DNA from 2 places in the Salinibacillus aidingensis genome. Region 2 is predicted to be linked to the other one. Evidence: a T-box and tRNA genes for the amino acid it is inferred to sense, from the RefSeq annotation. Region 2 holds a T-box; the other holds one or more tRNA genes.
The links. The T-box of region 2 lies ahead of pheS (phenylalanine--tRNA ligase subunit alpha). A T-box ahead of a tRNA ligase gene usually reads a tRNA of that ligase, here a tRNA-Phe.
Positions count from the first base shown of each region.

Region 1: it encodes a tRNA-Phe, which carries the amino acid that the T-box ahead of pheS (phenylalanine--tRNA ligase subunit alpha) is inferred to sense. The anticodon was not compared.

Region 1 covers NZ_AP043759.1:532,034-535,414, reverse strand. Annotated here, with positions in the region: gene ACZ5OK_RS03020 (halocarboxylic acid dehydrogenase DehI family protein) at 1-132, shown strand, start outside; tRNA gene ACZ5OK_RS03015 (tRNA-Leu) at 640-721, opposite strand; tRNA gene ACZ5OK_RS03010 (tRNA-Cys) at 730-803, opposite strand; tRNA gene ACZ5OK_RS03005 (tRNA-Gly) at 813-887, opposite strand; tRNA gene ACZ5OK_RS03000 (tRNA-Gln) at 893-967, opposite strand; tRNA gene ACZ5OK_RS02995 (tRNA-His) at 982-1,054, opposite strand; tRNA gene ACZ5OK_RS02990 (tRNA-Trp) at 1,080-1,153, opposite strand; tRNA gene ACZ5OK_RS02985 (tRNA-Tyr) at 1,172-1,258, opposite strand; tRNA gene ACZ5OK_RS02980 (tRNA-Phe) at 1,337-1,412, opposite strand; tRNA gene ACZ5OK_RS02975 (tRNA-Asp) at 1,467-1,543, opposite strand; tRNA gene ACZ5OK_RS02970 (tRNA-Met) at 1,546-1,622, opposite strand; tRNA gene ACZ5OK_RS02965 (tRNA-Val) at 1,671-1,746, opposite strand; tRNA gene ACZ5OK_RS02960 (tRNA-Glu) at 1,754-1,828, opposite strand; tRNA gene ACZ5OK_RS02955 (tRNA-Ser) at 1,841-1,932, opposite strand; tRNA gene ACZ5OK_RS02950 (tRNA-Asn) at 1,935-2,009, opposite strand; rRNA gene rrf (5S ribosomal RNA) at 2,069-2,184, opposite strand; rRNA gene ACZ5OK_RS02940 (23S ribosomal RNA) at 2,455-3,381, opposite strand, start outside.
Region 2 covers NZ_AP043759.1:2,299,700-2,303,080, reverse strand. Annotated here, with positions in the region: gene sspI (small acid-soluble spore protein SspI) at 132-344, opposite strand; gene ACZ5OK_RS12360 (TrmH family RNA methyltransferase) at 464-1,207, shown strand; T-box leader at 1,258-1,494, shown strand; gene pheS (phenylalanine--tRNA ligase subunit alpha) at 1,718-2,752, shown strand; gene pheT (phenylalanine--tRNA ligase subunit beta) at 2,768-3,381, shown strand, end outside.

The DNA.
Region 1 (3,381 bases), 1.8 Mb from region 2:
GACAAAAATTACTTAGCTAGCATCTATTCCCCAGATCAAATTGCTGGAATCATGGGGGTAGTTTCTTTTTTTCATCAGTTTTTACCTGGCTTAATAATCGAGAATGAATTTATGAGGAGGATGATTATTTAGTAATTAGAGTTTAAAGCACCATTTATCTTTTTTTAATCCAATTTAATTTCTTATTAAAGCAAACGGTTGGTTATAAAGGAAGAACAACTGCTGCGCAGTACAAATATACTGTACAATAGAAAATGCTCTTTCACAATCTGGTGCGATTATGGAAGAACATAAGCTTAATTCGTAAGTAAAATATGGAGAAATGATTTTCTAGTTCAAGATCATTAAAGTTTTTCTCTTGGTAAACATGTTGACCTGCATTTTTGTTGTTGTAATCAAAGTTCCCGGGATTGGTTAAATGAAGACTACTTAGAAGATCAATAATTTTTTAAACTTAATACATAATGTGAAAAATTATGTGTAAAAAACAACATCTAATGTGCAAAATTGTGTAATTTAAAATTCAAACCTATCGTTTCCAATCGTATTCGATAAAAATAGAAAACCCTATAAACGCTGAAATATCAACGTTTATAGGGTTTATAAAATAACTTAACGTGTTTAAGAAATACTAGAAGATACCGGTGGTCGGGGTCGAACCGACACTCCAGAAGGAACACGATTTTGAGTCGTGCGCGTCTGCCAATTCCGCCACACCGGCATGTATTCTGGAGGCGGCAACCGGATTCGAACCGGTGATAAAGGTTTTGCAGACCTCTGCCTTACCACTTGGCTATGCCGCCAACTTTTAATGGAGCGGAAGACGGGATTCGAACCCGCGACCCCCACCTTGGCAAGGTGGTGTTCTACCACTGAACTACTTCCGCATGAATGGCTGGGCCAGCTGGATTCGAACCAGCGCATCACGAGATCAAAACCCGTTGCCTTACCGCTTGGCTATGGCCCAATGTATACCAAAAGGGCGATTGGTGGGAATCGAACCCACGAATGCCGGAGCCACAATCCGGTGCGTTAACCACTTCGCCACAACCGCCATATATTTTCCTTTAAAATGAAAATGGCAGGGGTAGTAGGAATCGAACCCACATCAAAGGTTTTGGAGACCTTCGTTTTACCATTAAACTATACCCCTACGTTACTATTAAATAAATGGTGGAGGGGACAGGATTCGAACCTGTGAACCCAAAGGGAGCGGATTTACAGTCCGCCGCGTTTAGCCAGACTTCGCTACCCCTCCAATTAAATTAATTAGAGTCCCAGCTAGAATATTACTACTATATCTTACTGGTTTCAAGTCAAAAATATAACTTGAAAATGGTGGCTCGGGACGGAATCGAACCGCCGACACACGGATTTTCAGTCCGTTGCTCTACCGACTGAGCTACCGAGCCACTATGTAATTTCATTATGATATAAGTTCCTAAACAAATATCCTATGTATTTAATGGCGGTCCGGACGGGACTCGAACCCGCGACCTCCTGCGTGACAGGCAGGCATTCTAACCAGCTGAACTACCGGACCATTGGTTGCGGGGGCAAGATTTGAACTTGCGACCTTCGGGTTATGAGCCCGACGAGCTACCAGACTGCTCCACCCCGCGATGTTACAAAAGCTGTTTTAGCCTTTGCGATTTCTAATTTAATTTTCATGGTGGAGGATGGCGGGCTCGAACCACCGACCCCCTGCTTGTAAGGCAGGTGCTCTCCCAGCTGAGCTAATCCTCCAATATAATGGTGACCCGTACGGGATTCGAACCCGTGATACCGCCGTGAAAGGGCGATGTCTTAACCACTTGACCAACGGGCCACATATGTATAATGGCGGAGAGCGAGGGATTCGAACCCTCGAGACCGCGGTAGCGGCCTACACGATTTCCAATCGTGCTCCTTCGACCACTCGGACAGCTCTCCAATGGCTCCACCGGCAGGATTCGAACCTGCGACCGATCGGTTAACAGCCGATTGCTCTACCTCTGAGCTACGGTGGAATGTTATCAACTTTTACTTTCATACCATTCAAACTGAGCTAGAGTGGTATTTTTATACCGCCTGGCGACGTCCTACTCTCGCAGGGGAAGAACCCCAACTACCATCGGCGCTGGAGAGCTTAACTACTGTGTTCGGAATGGGAACAGGTGTGACCTCTCCGCCCTCGTCACCAGACAAATTATCATTTTCAGTGACAACAAATATTATATCTTGTTTTCACAAAAAATCAAGGGGTAATTTTAAAAACACCCTCAAAACTAGATAAGAAAGTCAATCATGTGAGTAGACATTGGTCTATAGATCCGCCTGCGCTTTTCATGTTGTCTAGCTCCGGCTCCTAGGTCAAGGCGGATATAAGCCAAAGCCATTCCGTGGGCAAAACCATGCCACTCTATGTCTTCGTCTTATCCCGCATGACCTGAACAGTCGCCTGCGCTTTTCGTATAAGTTAAGTCCTCGATTGATTAGTATCCGTCAGCTGCACGTGTCACCACGCTTCCACCTCGGACCTATCTACCTCATCGTCTCTGAGGAATCTTACTCATTTAAAATGATGGGAAATCTCATCTTGAGGGGGGCTTCATGCTTAGATGCTTTCAGCACTTATCCCTTCCACACGTAGCTACCCAGCCGTGCTCCTGGCGGAACAACTGGTACACCAGCGGTGTGTCCATCCCGGTCCTCTCGTACTAAGGACAGCTCCTCTCAAATTTCCAACGCCCACGACGGATAGGGACCGAACTGTCTCACGACGTTCTGAACCCAGCTCGCGTACCGCTTTAATGGGCGAACAGCCCAACCCTTGGGACCGACTACAGCCCCAGGATGCGATGAGCCGACATCGAGGTGCCAAACCTCCCCGTCGATGTGGACTCTTGGGGGAGATAAGCCTGTTATCCCCGGGGTAGCTTTTATCCGTTGAGCGACGGCCCTTCCATTCGGTACCGCCGGATCACTAAGCCCGACTTTCGTCCCTGCTCGACTTGTAGGTCTCGCAGTCAAGCTCCCTTCTGCCTTTACACTCTGCGAATGATTTCCAACCATTCTGAGGGAACCTTTGGGCGCCTCCGTTACTCTTTAGGAGGCGACCGCCCCAGTCAAACTGCCCACCTGACACTGTCTCCGAACCGGATCACGGTTCTGGGTTAGAATGTCCGTACAGCCAGGGTGGTATCCCACCGGCGCCTCCACCGAAGCTAGCGCTCCGGTTTCGATGGCTCCCACCTATCCTGTACAAGCTGTACCAACATTCAATATCAGGCTACAGTAAAGCTCCACGGGGTCTTTCCGTCCTGTCGCGGGTAATGCGCATCTTCACGCATAGTATAATTTCACCGGGTCTCTCGTTGAGACAGTGCCCAAGTCGTTGCA
Region 2 (3,381 bases):
ATAGCATGAGGAGACTCACCAGCCGCCCGAACGCTCATTTTAGGTCATACTAATATTTATGGCACGACATACATCATAATTAAAGCGACAACTTATTACGAAACGAGGTTTCATTAAGATAAAATTTACTTTTATTGATTTTTCAACCCATCTTCAATTACCTGCAAAACATCCTCTTTTTCCGATTCATCGGCATTTTTCCAGTATACCTCAAAAATGACGCCCAGGCCTGGAAGGGTCTTTTCCTCTCCTCCCTGGATGGCATCAACAATGGTTGCCTCTAAATCATCAGCACTGTTACCTGAAATGTTGTGAAGGACAGCTTTTCGCAAATCTAAATCCATTTCGTAGTCACCTCATTTTTTTCAGCTTTGATAACCTTAGTTTGACCTTTTATTAGTAAAGTATGTATGATAAAGGGGATTCGTATGCAAAAGTACTGAAGATGCAGGTGAAAAATTCAATGATTGATTCTTTACAAAATAAAAAGGTGAAGTACTGGAACAAATTGAAAAGAAAAAAGGATCGCATGAAAAACGGTTCTTTTTTAATTGAAGGGGAGCATTTGCTGGAAGAGGCTATAAACAGCGATTGGACAGTTAAGGAAATCATTATCAAAAACGATTATGAGCGTTCTTTGCTTCAGACTGAGGCTATTCCTGTTACAGAAGTAAGTGAAAAAGTATTTACAACCCTGACAAGCACTGAAACCCCACAGGGAATTATGGCAGAAGTGGAAATGAAGCAATCCAAGGTACCTGAGAACGCCCGAAAGCTTGTGCTGCTGGATGCGATACAGGATCCAGGCAATCTGGGTACGATGATTCGAACGGCAGATGCCCTGGGATTCGATGGAATTATTTTAGGGAGAGGCTGTGTGGATCTGTTCAATGATAAGGTTATACGTTCCACCCAGGGTTCGTTTTTTCATCTTCCTATTTTGTTTAAGGACTTGTATTCAGAAATGGATGCTTTAAAAGAAGATGGATTTTCGATCTGGGCTACAGCATTACGGAATGCCGTGTCGATAGAAGAGCAGTCCGTACCGGAAAAGGTGGCAGTGATACTGGGCAATGAAGGGAATGGGGTACAGGCGAGCTTGTTGGAAAAGGCGGATCAAAGCGTCTACATTCCGATTAAAGGTGAAGCCGAATCTTTAAATGTTAGTATTGCTGCAGGAATTATGATGTACAAAATTCAACTCTAACTTGCAATTTTTTTGCTGATTTTCTATAATATCATCATAACTAAAGATGAGAAAAAGCGTGGAAAGAGTCCAGTAAATGATGACTAAGCGGCAGACAGGGAGAAATGCCACAGACTGAAAGCATTTTTGCCGCCTCATGATTGAAATTTCGCTCTGGAGCTGACACCAGGACCTTGCTTGATGCAAGTAAAGGTGTACCGGTTTATCCGTTATGAAAATGAAGTGGGCATACAGAATACGTATGTCAACGAGGGTGGTAACACGGAATGTAGAGTCTCGTCCCTTTTTAAAGGGGTGGGGCTTTTTTTAATGCGCTGGCCACGTCCGGCTCCAGCGCCCAGCGACTAGCGAGACTTCCTTCACCTCCGTACGATAAGTCAACATCGACTCACAAAGTTCGTCGTGTTTCCTTTATCTCCTACGGCTCAGTCCAGTCCGTACGTCGCTAAACGGGCGCTTCCGCCTTTGTTCACCGTCTCATTGTTTAAAGCAAATAAAGGAGGATGGAAAATGAAAGAACGTCTTGAGGAACTAAAACAGGAGGCTTTAACGAAGATTGCTGAAGCTGGCGATACCAGACAGCTGCAGGAAGTCCGCGTTTCCTATCTGGGAAAGAAGGGCCCAATCACTGAGGTACTACGAGGAATGGGAAAGCTGCCGAAAGAAGAGCGACCGGTGATTGGTCAGCTGGCAAATGAGGTTCGTGAAGTCATCTCCAAGGAATTAGATACAAAACAGGAGCAGTTGGAACAGAAGGCACTTGAAGCGCAGTTAGCAGAGGAATCCATCGATGTTACCCTGCCAGGCTATTCCCAGCCTACAGGAGGCCCTCATCTTCTGACAAAGCTGATTGAGGATATTGAGGATTTGTTTATTGGAATGGGCTTTGAAGTAGCAGAAGGCCCTGAAGTTGAACAGGATTATTATAACTTTGAGGCGCTTAATCTGCCTAAAGGACATCCGGCCCGTGATATGCAGGACTCCTTCTACATTACTGAGGAGCTGTTAATGCGCACCCATACGTCCCCTGTTCAGGCCAGAACAATGGAGAAGCATGAAGGCAGAGGACCCGTTAAGATTATTTGCCCTGGTAAGGTTTATCGACGGGATACGGATGATGCTACCCATTCCCACCAATTTACACAAATTGAAGGTTTGTATGTGGATGAAAATGTCCGAATGAGTGACTTGAAGGGTGTTCTAAATTCCTTTGCTAAGCAGGTGTTTGGCCAGAACCGCGAAATTCGTCTGCGTCCTAGCTTTTTCCCTTTCACAGAACCATCTGTAGAGATGGACATTTCCTGTAAAATGTGCCATGGAGAGGGATGCTCAGTCTGTAAGCATTCCGGATGGATTGAAATTTTAGGAGCAGGTATGGTTCATCCAAATGTTTTACGTATGGCTGGTTTCGATCCTGAGAAGTATTCCGGATTTGCATTCGGAATGGGACCTGAGCGAATTGCCATGTTGAAATATGGAATTGAGGATATCAGACATTTCTATACCAATGATGTTCGTTTCTTAAAACAATTCCATCAAGCATAAAGGAGGAAATGGAAAATGCTTTTATCATTAAATTGGTTAAAACAATATGTAGATCTTGATGATATATCTCCGGACGACCTGGCTGAGAAAATTACCAAAGGCGGAATTGAAGTCGATGGTGTTGAAAAGCTTGGGGAAGGGTTAAAAAATATCGTTGTTGGGTATGTGAAATCATGTGAACAGCATCCCGATGCAGATAAACTCAATGTGTGCCAGGTCGATGTTGGCGAAGAAGAATTACAAATCATCTGTGGTGCACCGAATGTTGCGGCAGGCCAGAAAGTAGTCGTTGCCAAGCCAGGTGCGAGACTTCCAGGCGGCATGAAAATTAAAAAGACGAAGCTTCGTGGAGAAGTATCCAATGGTATGATTTGTTCCCTGCAGGAGCTTGGAGTCGAGCAGAAATTTGTTCAAAAAGAATTTGAGGATGGTATTTTTGTCCTTCCTGAAGATGCGGAAACAGGTAGTGATGCTGTTGATTTGCTTAATCTAAACGATACCATTTTAGACTTAGATATTACACCGAATCGGGCAGACAGCTTCAGCATGATTGGGATGGCTTATGAAGTGGCAGCCATTTTAGATAAAGATCTGCATCTGCCGGACGTGAAAGCAGAGCGAACGGATGA